Regions from separate parts of the Oceanimonas sp. AH20CE76 genome, predicted to be linked through region 2. Evidence: riboswitches for the same ligand, from Rfam matches in the RefSeq annotation. Region 2 holds a riboswitch; each other region holds the start of a gene.
What was found. Region 2 has a riboswitch for thiamine pyrophosphate ahead of thiC (phosphomethylpyrimidine synthase ThiC). Riboswitches for the same ligand answer to the same signal wherever they lie in the genome.
Positions count from the first base shown of each region.

Region 1 (7,032 bases), 440 kb from region 2:
CCAGCTGGTCACCGCCCAGGGGCAGGGTAGCGTCCACCGTCCAGGATTCTTTTACCAGAGTGATGGTGTCTGGGTTGCGGGGCAGGCCGTAGAAGTCGGGGCCGTTGTGGCTGGCAAAGGCTTCCAGCTTGTCGAGCGCACCGGCTTCCTCAAACACTTCAGCATATAGCTCAATGGCAGCGTGAGACGTGTAGGCACCGGCGCAGCCGCAGGCGGCCTCTTTGCGATGCTGAAAGTGCGGTGCCGAGTCAGTGCCCAGAAAGAACTTTTTGCTGCCGCTGGTGGCGGCACGCACCAGCGCCTGCTGGTGCGTGTTGCGCTTGAGGATCGGCAGGCAGTAGTAGTGCGGGCGAATGCCGCCCACCAGCATGTGGTTGCGGTTGAACAGCAGGTGGTGAGCGGTGATGGTGGCGGCCACGTTGTCGCCGGCCTGCTCCACAAACTTCACCGCGTGCTCTGTGGTGATGTGCTCCAGCACGATTTTCAGGTCGGGGAAGTCGCGCACCACGTCGGGCAGCACGGTTTCCAGGAACACTTTTTCCCGGTCAAAGATGTCGATGCGCGAATCGGTGACTTCACCGTGCACCAGCAGCAGGGTGCCGGTTTCCTGCATGGCTTCCAGCATCGGGTAGATGTTTTTTACATCGGTCACGCCGGAGTCGGAGTTGGTGGTGGCACCGGCCGGATACAGTTTACAGGCCACAATGTCGCCGCTGGTGCGGCCCTTGCGAATTTCGTCGGGGTCGGTTTTGTCGGTGAGATACAGGCTCATTACCGGCTCAAACCGGCTGCCCTCGGGGCGTACCGCCAGAATGCGCTCGCGGTATTGGTTGGCAAGCCCTGTGGTGGTAACGGGCGGCACCAGGTTGGGCATAACGAGGGCGCGGCCCAGATAGCGGCTGGCGTCGCGTACTGTGTCTTGCAGTTGCTCACCGTCGCGCAGGTGCAGGTGCCAGTCGTCGGGGCGGGTAATTGTCAGTGTGGTCATAGTCGGCTCGGCGTTATCCATTGCTTTCGAGGTCTTTATTATCCACCCGAAGCGGGTTTTCACCAAACCCATGGGAGCTTTAAGCGGTCAGCTGTCAGCTTTAAGTTGTTCTTATGTGTTTGCGGATATCGCAATCTGCCTGTTCGTACCGTGCAACAGGCACCAGATAAATCCTTAAGGCTACTCGGGCTGCTGACAGCTTATCGCTGACGGCTTACAGCTTGCTGTGGGGTATGTTATGGTTCGTGCCGAGACACGGGGTGTCCTGCTAAGCAGGGCTGAGATAACACCCGTTGAACCTGATCCAGTTCATACTGGCGAAGGGATGTCAGCCTGCCGGCCTGGTGCCTTTGCTGCCTTATGCCTTCGCCTCAGCTTCGAGGTAGAAAATGCAAACTTCCATTCCATTTAATGAACAACTGGTGCTGGTTACCGGCGGCGCCCGCGGCCTGGGCGAGCATCTGGTGCGCGCCTTTTTGCGCGAAGGTGCCAAAGTGGTGATCAACTACCTGAACAGCGCCGAGGCGGCACAAAAGCTGGCGGCCGAAGCGCCGGAGCAGACCCTGGCGGTGCAGGCCGATGTGACTGACGCCGCCGCCGTGCAGGCCATGTTTGACCAGGCCGAGGCCCATTTCGGCTGCCCGGTAACCACCGTCATCAACAACGCCCTGCCGGCGTTTTCTTTTAATGGTGATGCCCGGCCCCATGCCGAAGCGCTGACCTGGGAGCATTTGCACCAGCAGCTGGAAGGTATTGCCGGCGGTGCCTTAAACACCACCCGGGCGGCGCTGCCTGGCATGCGTAAAACCGGTTTTGGCCGCATCGTTAATGTTGGCACCAATCTGTTCCAGAACCCGGTGGTGCCTTACCACGACTACACCGCCGCCAAGGCCGCGCTGCTGTCGCTGACCCGCACCCTGTCGCAGGATCTGGGCCCGGACGGCATTACCGTCAACATGGTATCCGGCGGCCTGCTGCGCACTACCGATGCCTCTGCCGCTACTCCCGAGGAAGTGTTTGACTACATTGCCGCCAATACGCCGCTGCGCCGGGTGACCACGCCGGAGGAATTTGCCGACGCCACCCTGTTCTTTGCCTCGCCCTGGTCCCGCTCGGTCACCGGCCAGAATCTGGTAGTGGACGGCGGTCTGGTGAAAAACTGATGAGCATGAACGAACGCATGATGCACCTGAACCTGTTTCTGTTCGGGTGCGGCCACCACAGGGCCGCCTGGCGTCACCCCAATTCCGCGGTGGAGCAGCTGGGGGATATTCGCTATTACGAGCGTCTGGCGCAAACCGCCGAGCGCGGCAAGCTGGATGCGGTGTTCTTTGCCGACGGCCAGTCTACCGGCAATGTGGCGGACGGCAGCTACTGGTTTCTGGAGCCGCTTACCGCCATGGCGGCCATGAGCCGGGCTACGGATCGCATCGGTTTTATCAGCACTGTGTCGAGCACCTTTTTCACGCCCTTTCACGCTGCGCGCATGATGGCCTCGCTGGATCATATCTCCAACGGCCGCATGGGCTGGAACGTGGTCACCTCCATGTTTGACGTGGAAGCCCGCAACCACGGCTACGAGGCCATGCCCGCGCACGCCGAGCGTTACCGCCGGGCCGAGGAGTTTGTGGAGGCGGTGATCAAGCTGTGGGATTCCTGGGCTGCTGATGCGCTGGTGATGGATCGGGCCGGCCACTATGCCGACCCCGGCAAGGTGAACCCCATTCATCACAACGGCGAATTCTTTCTGGTGGACGGCCCGCTCAATGTGCCGCGCCCGCCTCAGGGCCACCCGGTGCTGTTTCAGGCCGGCGCTTCAGAGCAGGGGCGCACTCTGGCGGCCCAGTGCGCCGAAGCTATTTACGCCGTGGCCTACGATCTGCCGGCGGCCCAGGACTACTACCGCGACATCAAGCGCCGGGTGAGAGCCGCGGGCCGCAGTGTGGATGTGCCCATCATGCCCGGGCTGGTGACCTATGTGGCCTCTACCGAGGCCGAGGCCAAAGCCAAGCAGCGGGAGCTGGATGAGCTGCTGCCCGCCGACGCCTCGTTGCGCCAGCTGGGCACCTATGTGGGGCAGGACTGCTCCGGCTGGGAGCTGGACGGCCCGGTGCCGGCACTGCCGTCTTTGGATGTGTTCACCGGCCCGAAAGGCCGCTACGCCACCGTGCTGCGTATTATTGAGACCGAGCAGCCCACGGTGCGCCAGCTGCTGGGCCGGCTCGCTGCGGGCGGCGGCCACTGCACCATGGTGGGCACGCCCGAGTCGGTTGCCGATCGCATGGAGCAGTGGTTCCGCAACGAGGGTGCCGACGGCTTTAACCTGATGCCGCCCTCATTGCCCGCCGGCATCGAGGACTTTGTGGATCAGGTGGTACCCGAGCTGCAACGCCGCGGCCTGTTCCGCACCGAGTATGAAGGCTCTACTCTGCGGGAGCATCTGGGACTTCCCCCTGCGGGGAGCTGTCAGCCGTAAGCTTTCAGCTGTAAGTGGCGGGGGTTGTAGGCCGCGATTTATTCGCGGCAGCGGTGTCGCAGGTGAATGTATTTGCCCGGTGTAAAACCGGGCCTACAATTCCCCAGTCCCCGTATTCTCACCCGCCCGGCGGCGTCAGCCGTTGCTCAAGGCGGCGGAGCAAGGCGTCGAGCATCATGGCCATCAGCGCCACCATGATGCCGCCTTGCAGTACAAAGGCCAGGTTGTCGGTGAGCAGGCCGGCAATAATTACCTCGCCAAAACCCTTGGCCGCCACAGTCGAGCCGATGGTGGCGGTGCCTATGCTGATGATCAGCGAAATGCGAATGCCCGCCACCAGAGTGGGCAGGACCAGAGGCAATTCCACCCGCCACAACCGTTGCAGGGGCGTCATGCCCATGCCTTTGGCCGCCTCGCGCACACTGGCGGGAATTTGCTGCAACCCGGTCACGGCATTTTCAAAAATCGGCAGCATGCCGTAGAGCAGCAGAGCCACCAGGGTGGGAGTAAGACCAAAGCCCAGCGCCGGTACCGCCAGCGCCAGCACCGCCACCGGCGGAAAGGTCTGGCCCAGATTGGCCAGTGCCCGTGCCAGTGGAAAAAAAGCCTTGCCTGAAGGCCGGGTCACGGCAATGGCGGCCCCCAGCGCCAGCAGGGTGGCGGCGGCAATGGCGACAAACACCGCCAGTACATGCCAGCCCAGCAGGTTGAGAAAACTGTCCCGGGCGTAAATGGCCGGCGCGGGGGCGTCCACCAGCAGATGAAACAGCGGCGTGAGTGCGTCCATGTTCAGGGTCAGCAGCGCCAGCAACAGCCCGGGGATCAGCCAGCCCAGCGCGCGGGTCATGCGCCGGCTCCTTGTTTCAGCAGCTGGCTCAGGGTGACTTCACCCACCGGCTGGCCGGCCTCATCCACCACCGTCAGCCGCTCTTCACCCTGCCAGAGCAGCTCGGCCATGGCGTCTTTCAGGCTGGTGGCCGCCGGCAGGGCGGTGCCGGCGGGCCCCGTGAGCGGAGCCATGATATCGGCCAGGGTCTGAGTGGCCAGCAGCCGCAGGGATCTGTCCCGGCCACCCACCAGACTTTGCACAAAGCCCGGCCTGGGGTGGCGCAGCAGGGCTTGTGGGCTGTCTATCTGTAAAATTTCGCCCTTGTCCATGACGGCTATCACGTCGGCCATTTTAATGGCCTCTTCCAGATCGTGAGTCACCATTATGATGGTAATGCCCAGCAGTTGCTGAATATGCAGCAGCTCGTCCTGCAGGTGCTCGCGGGTGAGCGGATCCAGCGCACCAAAGGGCTCGTCCATCAGCAGCAGCTCGGGGCGCGCCGCCAGTGCCCGGGCCACCCCCACCCGTTGCTGTTCGCCGCCGGATAATTGGTGCGGGTACTTGCCGGCAAAGGTGGCGGGGTCGAGCCGGAACAAACTGAGCAGCTCGCTGACCCGGGCATCGATGTCGGCTTTGCTCCAGCCCAACAGCCGCGGCACTGTGGCGATGTTGCGGGCAATGGTCTGGTGCGGAAACAGCCCCACTCCCTGAATGGCGTAGCCAATGCGCCGGCGCAGCTGCTCGGCTGGGATGGTGGTGACCTTTTGCCCCTGAATAAAAATCTCGCCCGAGCTGGGCTCTATCAGCCGGTTCAGCATGCGCAGGGTAGTGGACTTGCCGCAACCAGAGGTGCCGACCAATGCGCAGACCCGGCCGCTGTCCACGCGAAACGACAGCTCCTTTACCGCCGTCTGCCGGCCAAATTGTTTGCTCAGGTTTTTTACTTCAATCATGCACGAGTGCCTTGTTGCAGGGCGATCAGGGTATCGATCAGGATGGCGAACAAAAACGCCAGCAGCAGGGTGGGCAGGGCACCGAGGATCACCAGATCGGTGGCGGTCTGCCCCAGTCCCTGAAAGATATAGGTGCCATAGCCACCGCCGCCCACCAGTGCCGCCACCGCCACCAGACCGATATTGAGTGTGACCACTACCCGCAGGCCGCTCAGAATCACCGGCAATGCCAGCGGCAGCTCCACTTGCCACAAGCGCTGGCGGCGGCTCATGCCCATGGCGGTGGCCGCCTCGCGCACATGGGCGTTGACCCGGTCAAAGCCCAGCGCCGTGTTGCTGACGATGGGCAGCAGTGAATACAGAAACAGGGCGATCACCGCCGGTGCCGCACCAATGCCGCGAATACCCAGCTCTCCCAGCCAGGGGTAAGCGGTGCTCAGCAGGCTTAACGGCACCATCAGCAGGCCAAACATGGCCAGGCTGGGAATGGTCTGCAAAATATTAAGTACCGGAAACAGTGCTGCCCTGAGCCTGTGCGAGCGGTGGCAGGCAATGCCTAACGGAATGCCCGCCAGCACCGCCGGAATAATGCTGCCCAGGGCCAGTTGCAGATGACGCAGCCCCTGCCGCCAGAAGTCGCTGCGGTTATGAAACTCTTTCAGTAACGACAACTGGTCACACAAGCCCGAAGCCAGCAGTGCCACCACAGCTGCGGTAAGGATGGTCACCAGTGCCAGCCGGGCGGCAGGTCCGAGTTTCAGCCGCAGGGCGGTGTCGGTCACCAGCAGGCACAGCCAGAACAGCCCCAGCCAAAAGCCGGCACCCAGGGAAACCCGGGCCAGGGGGCCGGCATGTTCCAGCAGGGCGATGGCGGTATGGCCGGCGGTATACAGCAGCAGCGGCAGGGCGGTGGCAGTGAGTGCCAGTCGCAGGGGCAGGGCACGGTTAGCCAGACAAAGCGGCAGCAATAACAGTGGCCAGAGGCCGGTGAGGCCGGCGGAACTGAGCAGGCTCAGGGATTCGCCGGGCAAAATACGGTTGGGTTGCAGGCCGACAAAGGGCAGCGCCAGCAGGCTGAGTACCAGCGCTGTTGCCAGCAAGCCGCCGACCTTGTCGGGTTTTAATGATAAAGGAATGGGTCACTCCCCGAAGTCAATTTTTGGTTATGTATTGCAGGCACAATCATCAGTCCTGGCTCAGCCCGGCCAGATAGTCGGCGGCCACGGCTTCGGCGCTTTCGCCGCCAATGGCGATGCGGCTGTTAAGGGTCTGCAGGGTGGTTACATTCAGCGACTGAAACACCGGCTGCAGAATGCCGGCGATCTCCGGGTGTGCCTTGAGCACACTTTCCCGCACTATGGGGGCGGGGGCGTAAACTGGCTGCACGCCCTTGTCGTCGTCCATGACTACCAGACCCACAGAGGCAATGGCACCGTCAGTGCCGTACACCATGGCGGCGTTGGTATCGTCGGTTTGCAGGGCGGCGGCCTTGATGGTGGCAGCGGTGTTGCCACCGGAAAGCACCAGTAGCTGGCTGTCACTCAGCTCAAAGCCATAGGTCTGCTGAAAGGCGGGCAGCACGGCGGGGCTGGACACAAACTCGGCGGACGCCGCCAGCTTGATCTCACCGCCTTCACTGACATAGCGGCCAAAGTCCGACATGGTAGCCAGATTGTTGGCCTCGGCAATGTCCTGGCGCAGGGCAATGGCCCAGGTGTTGTTGGCGTTGGCCGGGGTCAGCCACACCAGCTGATGGGCATCAAAGTCCAGTTGTTTGGCCAAGGCG
Region 1 is NZ_CP155481.1:390,669-397,700, forward strand. Features, by position in the region: gene pyrC (dihydroorotase) at 1-988, opposite strand, end outside; TPP riboswitch at 1,235-1,331, shown strand; gene N2M06_RS02010 (3-oxoacyl-ACP reductase) at 1,378-2,151, shown strand; gene N2M06_RS02015 (LLM class flavin-dependent oxidoreductase) at 2,151-3,464, shown strand; gene N2M06_RS02020 (ABC transporter permease) at 3,583-4,311, opposite strand; gene N2M06_RS02025 (ABC transporter ATP-binding protein) at 4,308-5,246, opposite strand; gene N2M06_RS02030 (ABC transporter permease) at 5,243-6,346, opposite strand; gene N2M06_RS02035 (ABC transporter substrate-binding protein) at 6,432-7,032, opposite strand, start outside.
Region 1: linked by a shared signal. The riboswitch ahead of N2M06_RS02010 (3-oxoacyl-ACP reductase) and the one ahead of thiC (phosphomethylpyrimidine synthase ThiC) in region 2 are both predicted to bind thiamine pyrophosphate.

Region 2 (7,032 bases):
TGAGCCAGTGGGTGCCCAGGGCTTCCCGGGCCAGACGGGCGGCAAACAGCGCTTCGTCTGCGTCTTTGGCACCGGAGGTGTTGGGCAGCAGGTTCACGCCCATTTCCAGCAGCGGTGGCAGTATGTCATCGGTACGGTTTTTCAGATCCACCCGCTTCAGCGCCATGGTCACCAGCTGCGAACCGGAGGCCGTGAGTGACTGCTGCATCTGCTTGCCGTTGGCGTATTTGCCGGTGCCGGTAAACAGACGGGATTCAAAGGTTTTATCGGCGATTTTCAGACTCATATCAGCCTCCGGCGATGGCGTGGAACAGGGTAATGTTGTCGTTGGGTGCAAGCTGACGCTCCGCCCACTGGCTGCGTGCCACCACTTCACGGTTGAGTGCCACCGCCACACCGGGTTTGTCCTGCTCCAGTTCGGTCAGCAGCTGCGCCAGGGTGGTCCCCTCGGTCAGCGGGTGTTGTTCGTCGTTCAGAATTATGTGCATCAGTTCTCACTCCCCTTGATTCCACATACCGGGCAGGCCGGGTCCTTGGGCACTCGAAGGCTGTGCCAGCGGTGGGCCTTGGCATCAAACAGCTTGAGCTCACCCCAGGGCACTGTGCCGGTGCCGGTTAAATACTTGATGGCTTCCAGTGCCTGCAACAGACCTATGGTGCCCACCACGGGGCCAATCACACCGGCGTTGCTGCAGGTCAGCCGTTCTTCCATTTCAGGGCCATACAGGCAGCGATAGCATCCATGCTCGCGGGACGGGTCCAGCGCCAGCAGCTGGCCTTCAAAGCGAATGGCCGCGCCTACCAGCAGGGGCTTGCCCTGGGCGTAGCAGGTGGCGTTCAGGGCCTGGCGCACCGTCATGTTGTCGGTGCAGTCCAGCACCAGGTCTGCCTCGGCCACAAAGCCGGCCAGACTGTGCTCGTCCATTTTCTGATTCACCGCCACCAGCTCTACCTCGGGGTTGAGCTTTTGCAGCTTTTCCCGGGCTACTTCGGCCTTGGCCATTTTCAGGCTGTCGATGTCATACAGGGTCTGGCGCTGCAGGTTGCTGACCTCAATCTGATCGAAGTCGGCCAGCCACAGGGTGCCCACCCCGGCCGCCGCCAGATATTGGGACGCCGGCGAGCCCAGCCCGCCCAGGCCTACGATGAGCACGGAAGCATTTTTAAGCTTGAGCTGACCTTCCTCGCCCACCTCTTCCAGCAGCAGATGCCGGCTGTATCGCATGAATTCGCTATCGCTGAGCATGATTAGCCCTCCACCATGTGCAGCAGTTCCTGCGTGGCTGCATCCGGGTCCGCCGCCTCGGTAATGGCGGTGACCAGTGCAATGCTGCCGACGCCGGTTTCCGCCACCAGCGGCACTCTGTCCTTGCTGATGCCACCAATAGCCACCAGCGGGAACTCGTCCTGCATCAGTGCCACATAGCGATGAAGCCGCTCCAGGCCCTGCGGGCGGGACGGCATGTCTTTGGTGCGGGTAGGGAAAATATGCCCCAGCGCCAGATAAGACGGCTGCAGCTCCCGGGCCCGCAGCATCTCGTAATAGCCGTGGGTAGACAGCCCCAGCTTGAGGCCGGCAACCCGAATGGCTTCCAGATCCGCCACTTCAATGTCTTCCTGACCCAGATGCACACCATAGGCACCATGCTGAATGGCCAGCCGCCAGTAATCGTTGATAAATAACCGGGCGTTATAACGCTTGCCCAGCTCCACCGCGGCCTTGATATCGGCTTCCACCTCGGCATCGGTCTTGTCCTTGATGCGCAGTTGCAGGGTGCGAACCCCCTGCTCCAGCAGTCGCTCCAGCCAGGCAACCGTGGTCACCACCGGGTACAGACCGAGCTTGTTGGTGTCCATGGCGGCAAAAGCGCCATTCGGGTGCGGACCTTCAATACCCAGCTGCCCGGCCAGCGGGCTGCCGGGCATGACCACGGCAGGAAAGTCATCCAGATTGGTGGGCCAGCCCAGATGGGCCACCGGACCGGCACCGGCACCAATGCCTTCGGCGGCTTTCAGGCCCTGATTAACGTAGGCCTTGGCCAATACCAGAGCATCCTCGATGGGATAATCCAGCGCCATGGCGGTGGCAATGGCGGAGGACAAGGTACAGCCGGTGCCATGACCGTGCTGCGTGTCGAGGCGCGGGCTGGCCAGCCAGATTTCCCGCTCGCCGTCACTGTAGAAGTCGATGGACTGGTCGCCGGTCCAGCCGAGATGGCCGCCCTTGACCAGCACAGCACCTACGCCCATTTCCCGCAGGGCGGCAGCACCGGCACGCAGTGCCTGAGGTGAGTCGGGCGCGATACCCGACAAGGCTTCCAGCTCAACGGCGTTGGGGGTGATCAGGTCCACTTCCGGCAGCAGATCAGCCTTGATGGCCGGCAGCAGGTTGGCTTCTGCCATGGACTGACCGGTGCTGGCAATGGCCACCGGATCCAGCACCACATAAGGCTGCCACTGGCGGCGATATTCCTTGAGGTAGCGCGCCAGCACCTCGGCGCGCAGCCCGCCCGGCAGCAGGCCCACCTTGATGGCGGCGGCCTGCATATCGGTAGACAGAGAAACCAGCTGGCTGGTAAAGGCCTGCATCAATACCGGCTCCACCATGGATACCGACACCGAGTTCTGAGCGGTAATGGCGGAGATGACTGAGCAGCCGTGGCCGCCCAGTGCATGAATGGTGTGCAGATCGGCCTGAATGCCGGCTCCGCCACCCGAGTCGGAACCGGCTATGGTCCAGACGATGGGTTTGGTCATAGAGTTTCTTGCTCCAGTTTATCGGCCTGGTGATAGAGCTCACCGCCGCGTTTCTTGAATTCTTCCGACATTTTCGCCATGCCGGCCTGTACGATTTCAGGCTGGCCGTCCATACCCACCAGCTGCACTGCTATGTTGTTTTCCAGGCTGGCGGCGTAGTCGCGCACGTCCTGAGTGATCTTCATGGAGCAGAACTTGGGTCCGCACATGGAGCAGAAGTGCGCCACCTTGCCCGATTCCTGAGGCAGGGTTTCGTCGTGATATTCCCGGGCGGTTTCCGGATCCAGCGCCAGGTTGAACTGATCGTGCCAGCGAAACTCGAAACGCGCCTTGGACATGGCGTTGTCACGAATTTGCGCGCCCGGGTGGCCCTTGGCCAGATCGGCGGCATGGGCGGCGATCTTGTAGGTGATCAGACCCTGCTTCACGTCTTCCTTGTTGGGCAGCCCCAGGTGCTCCTTGGGAGTAACGTAACAGAGCATGGCACAGCCGTACCAGCCGATCAGCGCCGCACCGATACCAGAGGTGAAGTGGTCGTAACCCGGGGCGATGTCGGTGGTCAGCGGGCCAAGGGTATAGAAAGGCGCTTCGTGGCAGTGCTCGAGTTGCTCTTCCATGTTGCGCTTGATCATGTGCATGGGAATGTGACCCGGGCCTTCAATGATCACCTGCACGTCGTATTCCCAGGCGATCTTGGTCAGCTCACCCAGCGTATACAGTTCGGCAAACTGGGCCTCGTCGTTGGCATCGGCCACCGAGCCCGGGCGCATGCCGTCACCCAGTGACAGGGACACATCGTAAGCGGCACAGATTTCACAGATTTCACGGAAGTTCTCGTAGAGGAAGCTTTCCTTGTGGTGAGTGAGGCACCACTTGGCCATGATGGAGCCACCGCGGGACACAATGCCGGTCACCCGCTTGGCGGTCATGGGCACATAGCGCAGCAGCACGCCGGCGTGAATGGTGAAGTAGTCCACGCCCTGCTCGGCCTGCTCGATCAGAGTGTCGCGGAACACTTCCCAGTTCAGGTCTTCGGCCACGCCGTTCACTTTTTCCAGGGCCTGGTAGATGGGCACGGTGCCGATGGGAACCGGGCTGTTGCGCAAAATCCACTCACGGGTTTCGTGAATGTAGCGGCCGGTGGACAGATCCATGACGGTGTCGGCACCCCAGCGGGTGGACCACACCAGTTTTTCCACTTCTTCTTCAATGGAAGAGGTCACTGCCGAGTTGCCGATGTTGGCGTTGATCTTCACCAGGAAGTTGCGGCCGATGATCATGGGCTCGGCTTCCGGGTGGTTGATGTTGGCGGGAATGATGGCGCGGCCTTCGGCCACTTCCTTGCGCACAAATTCTGGGGTGATGTTTTCCGGCAGATTGGCACCAAAGCTCTCGCCCTTGTGCTGCCTGAGCAGCAGTTCGTCCCGCACCCGCTCACGGCCCATGTTTTCGCGAATGGCGATATATTCCATCTCGGGAGTGATAATGCCTTTGCGGGCGTAGTGCATCTGGGTCACGCACTGACCGGCCTTGGCCTTGCGCGGCTTGGGCAGGTGCTCAAAGCGCAGGTGATCCAGGCCATCGTCGGCCATGCGCTGCTGAGTAAACTCGGAGGTAACACTTTCCAGCTCTACGGTATCGTTACGCTCCAGAATCCAGTCCCGGCGCAGCTGGGGCAGACCCTTGCGCACATCAATTTCAGACTCGGGATCGCCATAGGCACCTGAGGTGTCATATACCGGTACCGGATCGTTGGGCTCGAAAATGGGGTTTTCTTCGGTGCCGCCTTTATAGCTGTCGGCCAGGGCGATTTCGCGCATGGCGACTTTTATGTCGGGGCGTGAGCCGTCGAGATAAATGCGGGAGGAATTCGGAAAGGGTTCGCCCTTCAGGTTGTGAATATATTCCTGGGCCTGGCTGCGAACTTCACGACGGTTTACTTTTGTTGACATAGCAATCTCACTTTTGCGTCCATTTGGTGAAATGCTTGTCGGGAGTGTTGATAAAGAACTGCCTACATCCGGTAGCGGGTTCTTTACTTGCTTCCCTTCGCAGGTATTAGCCTGATCAGGTTCAACGGATCCCGCTTTCGCGGTCTCAGCCCCATGAGGGCACTCCGACAAGATGGTCGCAGTATAACCAGACCAAGTTCACAAAAGCAAAGATGATTCATTGCCAGACAACAGCCAAAATGGCACCGGGCCGTTACTTTTTTGCATAAACCACTCAGGACGTTACCAACCCCAATGCCAGACCCACGGTCAGAATCAGGGTACCTTTGGCAGTGAGCGCCAGTGCCCGGTTCAGCTCGGCGCCTTCCCGGGTCAGCACCAGCTTCAGCCCTTGGGCAAGCGGCCACAGCCCCAGCAGCGCCAGATATCCCCAGCCGGTCATCAGCCGTTCGGCTGCCAGCACCGCCAACGCCAGCAGCCCGGCCTGCCAGGCCCGTGCCCGGGGCAGCCCCAGCCGTAAAGCAAGCGTGTGTTTGCCCGCCTGAGCATCACCCGCCATGTCGCGAATATTATTGATATTGAGCACCGCCATCGACAGCAAGCCTGCCACCAGCGCCGCCCAGATGCCGGCAGCGGCAAGCTCCGGCCGCATCAGCCAGCCAGTGCCCAGCACCGCCACCGGGCCGAAAAACACAAATACCGCCGCATCGCCCAGCCCCGAGTAACCATAGGGCCGCCGGCCCAGGGTATAACCCAGTGCCGCCAGCACAGATAACGCCCCCAGCAGCAAAAAGCCCAGCCAGGCGGCAAGGTCGTGACCCAACGCCAGGGTCAGCAGTGCCAGTCCGCTTGTCAGTGCCAGTAAAATCACCACTACTATGGCCCGGCGCAGCTGAGCCACCGACACTTGCCCCGAGGCCAGCACTCGTACCGGGCCGGTGCGCTCATGGCCATCTGTGCCACGCAGACCGTCGCCGTAATCGTTGGCCAGATTCGACAGAATCTGCAGTAACAGGGCCGTGAGCAAGGCCAGGGCCAGCACACCAACATTTACAGTGCCGGCACTGGCGGCTCCCAACACAATGGAAGCCACCGCCAGCGGCAGGGTTTTGGGCCGAATGGCCAGCAGCCAGATGTTCAGGGGCATCACAAACACAATTCCACTTATATAAAGCGCTCCATGATACTCAATAAACACCGCTGTCGCTCACCGTGTCACCATGTTACCTTTATGTAAAATTAAATAGCTGAGCGCCTTGCCATGTCCATTTCGGTTTACCGCTATGCCCTGCCCCTGACCAAAGAAAAAGTGATCGACGGCGTTGCCGTGCGCCGCCGCCATGGCTTGTATATATGTATTAACGGTCACTGGGGCGAGGTGGCACCCCCGGTCACCGCCGATATAGCAGCAACAGAAACCGAACTGCTGACCGCCTGCGCGCAGCTGGAACAAGGCCTTGAGCATACAGCCACCTCACCCTGGGTGCGCTTTGGACTGGGTTGCGCGCTCACGCCACTCACAGCAGCACCCGCTCCCAGCCTGCCGCTGCTGGAAGGCGAGCGCGAAGCCATTATTCGCGCCTGGCGCTGCCGCAGGGAGCACCCTGTTCAAGCCTGGCTGACCCTGACCGGCGATGTGCAGTTTGACGCCGGCCTGGTGCGCGAGCTGTCCATTCTGGTGCCCGGCCTCAGGCTGGTGCTGGATGCCGGCGGCCGGCTCAGCGAAGCACAGCTGGCTGAACTGTGGCGACATACCGGTGGTCGCGCTACCGACTGGCTGCTTGATCCCGGCGCCAGCCCGGCCGACACTCGCACACTTGCCCAACGGCATGGCTGGCCGGTGGCCATCAGTGCTGATCGCTGTGGCGATAAACTCCCGGCGGTGTTTGAAGGGCTGAAAGCCCTGGTGCTGCGCCCCTCCCTGCTGGGCGAGCCGGCCTTGTGCCGGCAGTGGGCCAATACGGCACTAGCGCAAGGGCTGCAGGTGATACTGGCGGGCAATCTGGAAAGCGGCCTGGCCAATCAGCATATTGCACAACTGGCGGGGGAGCTGACACCGGACAGCCAGGCTCAGGTCGACGGCCTGCGTTATTTGCTGCACAACGGCGTCACCACTCAAGGCCAGCCGGACGTTAATCACCTTACTCTGGTTTATGGATCAGGCTGTTTATAAAACAGCCACAAAAAGCGCACCAAACTGGTGCAAAAGGCAAGGTTTTCTTGGCATTTTGAGGGTAAATCCGTATAGTCAGGCCGATATTTCGACAGGTTCCCAAACACATGTTTCAAGACAATCCCCTGCTGGCTCAGCTCAAGCAACAAA
Region 2 is NZ_CP155481.1:3,203,577-3,210,608, forward strand. Features, by position in the region: gene N2M06_RS15600 (thiazole synthase) at 1-286, opposite strand, end outside; gene thiS (sulfur carrier protein ThiS) at 288-488, opposite strand; gene moeB (molybdopterin-synthase adenylyltransferase MoeB) at 488-1,246, opposite strand; gene thiE (thiamine phosphate synthase) at 1,249-2,757, opposite strand; gene thiC (phosphomethylpyrimidine synthase ThiC) at 2,754-4,709, opposite strand; TPP riboswitch at 4,784-4,886, opposite strand; gene menA (1,4-dihydroxy-2-naphthoate octaprenyltransferase) at 4,984-5,856, opposite strand; gene N2M06_RS15630 (o-succinylbenzoic acid (OSB) synthetase) at 5,971-6,882, shown strand; gene N2M06_RS15635 (exoribonuclease II) at 6,990-7,032, shown strand, end outside.

Region 3 (7,032 bases), 160 kb from region 2:
TTGAGATCACCAATGCCAGGCAGCCACACTGTCCACCACTGGCTGGACAAAAACGGCTGACCTTTCAGCACCATGCCCACCACACCGCTGGCCAGCGCCAGCAGCAGACCACACCCCATCAGCAGCTGGCTTTCCACTCCCATCAGCTTGCGGGTGCTGCTGGCATCAAAGGCAAACATATGCAGAGCAAAGGCCCCGGATGCCACCAGGCCGGCAATGAAGCCACCGCCGGGTTCGTTATGGCCGCGCAGCAGCAGATACACCGCAAACAGCAGCAATAACGGTACCAGAAAGCGGGTGGCGGTCTGTAATATCAGAGACGAGCCTATCATCAGCGGTGTTCCTCCCAACGAAAGCGGATCATGGCGTTCACACCGATGGCTGCCAGCGCCAGCACAAAAATTTCTCCAAGAGTATCCAGCGCCCGGTAGTCCACCAGGATCACGTTCACTATGTTGCGGCCATGGGCTATGTCATAGCTGTTAGCTATCAGGTAACTGCTGATGCCTTCGCCCAGCGAAGACTGGTTCACGGTTAACACCATCATGGTCACCAGCACACCAAATACACCGGCTACAGTCGCATCCCGCCAGCGGGTGCGCGTGCTGGAAAGATCCTGAAAACCGGGCAGACGGAACAGCACCAGTACCAGCAGAATGACCGTCAGGGTTTCTACCAATATCTGAGTAATAGCCAGATCCGGCGCACTGAAAAACACATAAATCAGCGCCATGGAAAAGCCCAGCACACTTACCGCGGCCACGGCTCCCAGACGCAGATGAGTGGAGCAGACATAAATGACCGCCACCATCATCAGCAGACTGATCACCACTTCGTAGAGATAAACCCCTTCAAACGACAGTGAGTAGATAAAGGCGTCATGCGCCCAGAAGGCATATATCAGCAGACCTATGGTAGTCAGCAGTATGGTCATGATGTAGTTGGTCATGTAGCCGTTCTGCAGTACATGGGTCTGCCAGCGGGCCAGCCGCACCAGGCCGTCCATCATATGCTCATAGCCCCGTTCCGGACCGTAGGCCAGTGGATACAGCACCTTGCCCAGCGGCTGATAAATACGGCTCCAGCGACGGTACAGCAAAGCACCGGCCACCAGCGCGGCAGCACTGAACAGCAGCGGCAGATTAATGCCGTGCCACAGCGCCAGATCCAGATTTCCCGCCGGGGCCCCGCTGATGGCAGTGACCGCCGCCGCCAGCAGCGGCTCAGCCAGGCCGGGCAACAACCCCAGCACCAGACTTAAGACTGCCAGCGCACTAAAGCCCAGACGCATGGCAAGGGGAGCTTCGTGAGGCGTTTTTGGAGTGGGTTTCAGCTTGCCGAAGAAAGGTTTGATGGCCACCAGAGCACTGGCAGCCACAATAGCCACAGCCGTGACCAATGCCAGCACCACCAGCAGCACAGACAGGGCGCGGGCACCCAAGGCCGCCTCAAACATCAGCTCTTTGGCAATAAAACCAAACAGCGGCGGTATACCCGCCAGTGACAAGGCCGCCACCCATAAAAACAGCGCCGTATGCGGCATATGGGCACGCAAGCCGCCCAGCTCGCGCACATCCTTGGTACCGGTGGCATGATCCAGGGTACCGGCAGCCATAAAGAGCGCGCCTTTGTACAACGCATGAGCCAGCAGAAAAATCATGGCCGCTTTCAGCGCCACCGGCGTGCCGATGCCAATCAGCATGGTCAGTGTGCCCAGCGCCATAATAGTGGAATAGGCCAGAATGCGTTTCAGATCTGTGCTGCATACCGACATGAGGGCACCCACCGTCATGGTAACAGCCCCCAATACCGACAGCGTCAGCATCCAGGCATCATGGCCCGCCATGACAGGCTGCAGCCGGGCCATCAGAAACACGCCCGCCTTAACCATGGTGGCGGAATGCAAATAGGCGCTGACCGGCGTGGGCGCGGCCATGGCATTGGGCAGCCAGAAGTGAAACGGGAACTGCGCCGACTTGGTGAAGGTGCCCGCCAGGATCAATATCATCATGGGCAAAAACAGCGGATGCTGTTGCAGTGCAGGGCCCTGCGCCAGCACCTCGGTCAGCTCATAGCTGCCGGCCATCCAGCCCAGCATGATCAGGCCTGTCATCAGTGCCAGGCCGCCACCCATGGTGACAAACAAGCCCTGCAGCGCCGCCTTGCGCGACTTTTCCTGCTCATGGTTAAAACCAATCAGCAGATAGGAAGTAATACTGGTCAGCTCCCAGAACACAAACAACCCGATCAAATTGCTACAGAGCACGACTCCCAGCATGGCGCTCATAAAGGCCAGCAGGTACATCAGCAGCTTGTGCCTGTCCTTGTTGCCCTCCAGATAGCGGCCGCCGTAGATCAGAATAAAGGTACCAATACCGGTGATCAGCAGCGCAAACATCAGGCTGAGGCCGTCGAGCAGAAAACTCAGGCCGATATCAAGACTGGGAATCCACTGATAGTGAAACTGAAGCGTCTCACCCGCGGTAATGAGAGGCCAGAAACCGGCAAAATAAACAAACAGACTCGCGGGTAATACCGCCAGAAACCAGCCAATATACTGGCCCAGCCGGGAGCTCAACATGGGCACCAGGGCGGCGAGAACAAAACCTGCCAAAACGGCAACAAGCATACGCAAGGCTCCTTTTCAGGCCCGTTCAGGGGCGTAAGGATCGGCAAATAGAAAGGAGAGACTTAGAATGCAGACTATAGCAGTGACTTATTTCGATTAACGATCAATGCGTTAATTCGTTGTTATTGATTATCATCGCAAGGAATACTACAAGCCGCCCCGGCCGGACGCAAGCGGGCCGGGACATTTGCACTGTGTTCAGCGGGCAAAAAAATGCTCCACCGGCCCCCGGCCCTGCCCTACTTTCAGACGAGCGCCGGCTTCAATGGCTCTTTCGATATAATGCTTGGCAGACGCTACCGCCAGCTCAAGCTCCAGGCCCTGAGCCAGATAGGACGCCAATGCGCCGGACAGGGTACAGCCGGTGCCATGGGTGTTGGCGGTAATCACGCGGGGAGTATCAAAACAGCGCACATCGGCACCGTTGATCAGCCAGTCGGGGCTGCGCGGCTCCTGCTGCAAAAAACCACCTTTCAGCAGCACAGCCCGGCACTCCAGCTCGATCAGGGCAGCGATCAGCGGCTCCACTTCCCGCAGTGACGCGGGTATGTCCCTGCCGGTAAGGCAGGCAGCCTCCGGCAGATTGGGGGTGATCACATCCGCCAGCGGCAACAGCCGCTGTTTGAGACTGTTCACTGCGTCAGGAGCCAGCAGCATATCGCCGTTGGCACTGACCATGACCGGGTCCACCACCAGGTGCTGAGGCCGGTAGGCCTCAAGCGCGTCAGCCACCGTATTAATGGTATCCGCATCACCCAGCATACCTACCTTGACCGCGGCTACCGGCAGATCACTGAATACCGCCTCCAGCTGGGCGCGAATCATATCCTGGGGAACCGGATGTACTGCCGAGACTTTTTGCGTGTTCTGAGCGGTAATGGCGGTAATCACCGAACAAGCGTAACCGCCAGTGGCGGAGATGGCTTTAATGTCGGCCTGAACGCCGGCACCGCCGCCGCTGTCGGAGCCGGCAATGGAAAGAATAATGGCTTTGCTGCTGTGCATGTCCTTATGGTCCTTTATCTGGGCGCGAAAACCATAAGGCCACAGCCATCGGTTCCCTACGCCAGTATGAGCTGGATCAGGTTCAACGGGTTCGGCAACAATTGCCATCTCGGCCTTTCGGCACCCCGACCAATGACAGAAATCATACCCAGCCCACCGTTTAATTGCCAGCCGGCAGAGTTGAAACACACCAACTGTAATTTAGTAACATAAATTTTTTGTTGTATACAAAAGAAGAGGTGGATTGCAGGCAAAAAAAACGCCCTCAGCTAAAAACGCTGAAGGCGGCCTGAGCAGCATATTAATAAAATGCAAAAAGCTTGGCAGCATGGACTACTGCCTCTGTACCTGCTGCCACTATAACGTAAGTTTATTTCACTATCGTTATTTTTTATCGCATTAGTGAGCCTGATCCCAGTTATCACCCACACCGGCTTCCACCAGCAGCGGCACATCCAGACTGGCCGCCTGCTGCATCAGTTCGCAAATTTTCTGCCGGTAATCTTCTGCCTTGTCTTCGCGAATTTCAAATACCAGTTCATCGTGAACCTGCATCAGCATACGCACATCGTCTTCGGGTAACTGTGTTATCCAGTCGTTTACCAGCACCATGGCTTTTTTAATGATATCGGCCGCCGTGCCCTGCATGGGAGCGTTGATAGCGGCGCGCTCAGCGCCCTTGCGCCGGGCACCATTTTTGGATTTGATCTCCGGCAGATACAGGCGACGGCCAAACAGGGTGGACACATAGCCCAGCTCGCTGGCCTGCTCGCGGGTTTCTTCCATATAGCGCAGCACACCCGGATAACGTTCAAAGTAGATATTCATGTATTCCTGGGCTTCATTCCGGCCAATGCCCAGCTGGCGGGCCAGACCAAAAGCGCTCATGCCGTAGATCAGGCCAAAGTTAATGGCTTTGGCCCGGCGGCGCTGTTCGCTGGTCACCGCTTCAAGATCCACACCAAACACCTCGGCGGCGGTGGCCCTGTGAATATCCTGACCTTCAGCAAAGGCCGTGAGCAGTCCCTTGTCCTGAGACAGATGCGCCATAATGCGCAGCTCTATCTGGGAGTAGTCTGCCGCTACCAGCTTGTAGCCCTTTTCAGCCACAAAGGCCTGGCGAATGCGGCGTCCTTCCGGTGTGCGGATGGGAATGTTCTGCAGGTTGGGATCTGACGACGACAACCGGCCGGTGGCAGTATTAGCCTGATGATAAGAGGTATGCACCCGGCCGCTGTGCTCATTCATCATCTGGGGCAGCTTGTCGGTATAAGTGGACTTGAGCTTGCTAAGTACCCGGTATTCCATCAGTAATTTGGGCAAGGGGTAATCCAGCGCCAGCTCCTGCAGTACTTCTTCGGCGGTAGAAGGCGCACCCTTGGGCGTTTTTTTGATCACCGGCAGTTCCAGCCTGGTGAACAGAATCTCGCCAAGCTGCTTGGGAGAGCTGAGATTAAAGGGCTCACCGGCGAGTTCGTGGGCTTCCAGCTCCAGCTCTTTCAGCCGTTTGGCAATTTCATCACTCTGAATGGCCAGCAGCTTGCCGTCGATGCGCACGCCTGTGTATTCCATTCCGGCAAGAATGGGTACCAGCGGCATTTCAATGTCATTAAATACGCTTTCAAGAGATGGCTCGGCAGCCAGTTTTTCCGCCAGGTGATGGTGCAGCCGCAGAGTAATGTCAGCATCTTCCGCCGCATAGGGCCCGGCCTGCTCCAGTGGGATCTGGTTAAAGGTCAGCTGCTTGGCTCCCTTGCCGGCAATGGCTTCAAACGGTGTGGTGCTGTGATTAAGGAAAAATGCCGCCAGGCTGTCCATATCGTGCCGGGTCTGCACCGAGTTGAGTGCATAAGACTCCAGCATGGTATCGAGCAGCGTGCCCTTCATGTGAATGCCGTGATTTTTCAGCACATTGATATCGTACTTCAGATTCTGACCCAGTTTGATGCGGCTCTCATCTTCCAGTAACGGCTTGAGCGCACCGAGCACGGTTTCTTCGCTCAGCTGCTCGGGTGCATCCAGATAATCGTGACCAAAAGGCACATAGGCCGCCTGTCCGGCTTCTACTGCAAATGATACCCCTACCACACGGGCATCCCGGTAGCTGAGACTGGTAGTCTCGGTATCAAAGGCAAACAGAGGCGCGGCTTCCAGCTTTTTAATCCACGCATTCAGCTGCGCCTGCTCGGTCACCAGCTGATAATCGGTTTCCATAGCCGCCGCCACTGGCGCTTCTTCCTGAGTGGCGGGATCCAGCTCAGCCAGCAGATTACGGAATTCAAACTCTTGATAAAGAGCGCGCAAGGCCTCGGTATCGGGCTCGCTTTGCTGCAGATCCGCCGGCCCCACGTCCAGCTCCACATCTGTCTTGATGGTAGCCAGGGTATAAGACAGCCGTACCTGCTGCTCGTGCTCGACGAACTTGGCGGCAAACGACTTGGATCCGCGAAAGCCCAGCTCGGCAATTTTGTCGGTATTGGCGGCAATGTCGTTGATGGAGCCCAGCCCCTGCAGCAGCGCCAGTGCCGTTTTCTCACCCACACCGGGCATGCCGGGAATGTTGTCTACCTTGTCGCCTACCAGCGCCAGCAGATCGATAATCAGCTCCGGCGGCACACCAAATTTTTCCACCACGCCGTCCCGATCGAGAAAGCTGTTTTTCATGGTATCCATCAGCAGCACATGATTCGATACCAGCTGGGCCATGTCCTTGTCACCGGTACTGATCACCACATCCAGCTGCTGCTCGGTGGCCTGCCGGGCCAGGGTGCCAATCACATCGTCTGCTTCCACTCCTTCTTCGATCAGCAGGGGCAATCCCATGGCACGGATAATGTCGTGAATGGGCTTAATTTGCTCACGCAGATCATCCGGCATGGACGGCCGGTGTGCCTTGTATTCCGAATAAATCTCATCGCGAAAGGTTTTGCCCTTGGCGTCGAATACCACTGCTACTCTTGAGTCAGGAAACTGCTTGTGCAGGCTGCGCAGCATATTGGTAACCACACGAATGGCACCGGTGGGTCGGCTATCGCTGGTGCGCAGATCCGCTTGCTGAGAAGCAAAATAGGCACGATAAAGATAAGAGGATCCATCAACCAGGATCAGGGGTTTGGCAGGAATGGCAACCATGGCGTCTTCTCGTTATTGCGTTGGCCGCTAGCATGCCACAGCAGGCCGCCGGACTCCACGGCAATGCCGGTTGATCCTGTGGATAACTCTGTGAAAGGATGATCCGATCTGGATCCGGGGGATTTAAATTAGTTGTTTTATTTCATAAACTTATATTGTTAAGCAGCGTATTGATAACAGATCCTGAATTGTGGAAAATCGACAGTAATGAAATATTGCATCAGGATTAAACGCAATAAGGCTAGCACAAGCCGGCGGTTTTGCTG
Region 3 is NZ_CP155481.1:113,742-120,773, reverse strand. Features, by position in the region: gene N2M06_RS00585 (Na+/H+ antiporter subunit B) at 1-332, opposite strand, end outside; gene N2M06_RS00580 (putative monovalent cation/H+ antiporter subunit A) at 332-2,629, opposite strand; gene thiD (bifunctional hydroxymethylpyrimidine kinase/phosphomethylpyrimidine kinase) at 2,828-3,634, opposite strand; TPP riboswitch at 3,671-3,772, opposite strand; gene polA (DNA polymerase I) at 4,034-6,766, opposite strand.
Region 3: linked by a shared signal. The riboswitch ahead of thiD (bifunctional hydroxymethylpyrimidine kinase/phosphomethylpyrimidine kinase) and the one ahead of thiC (phosphomethylpyrimidine synthase ThiC) in region 2 are both predicted to bind thiamine pyrophosphate.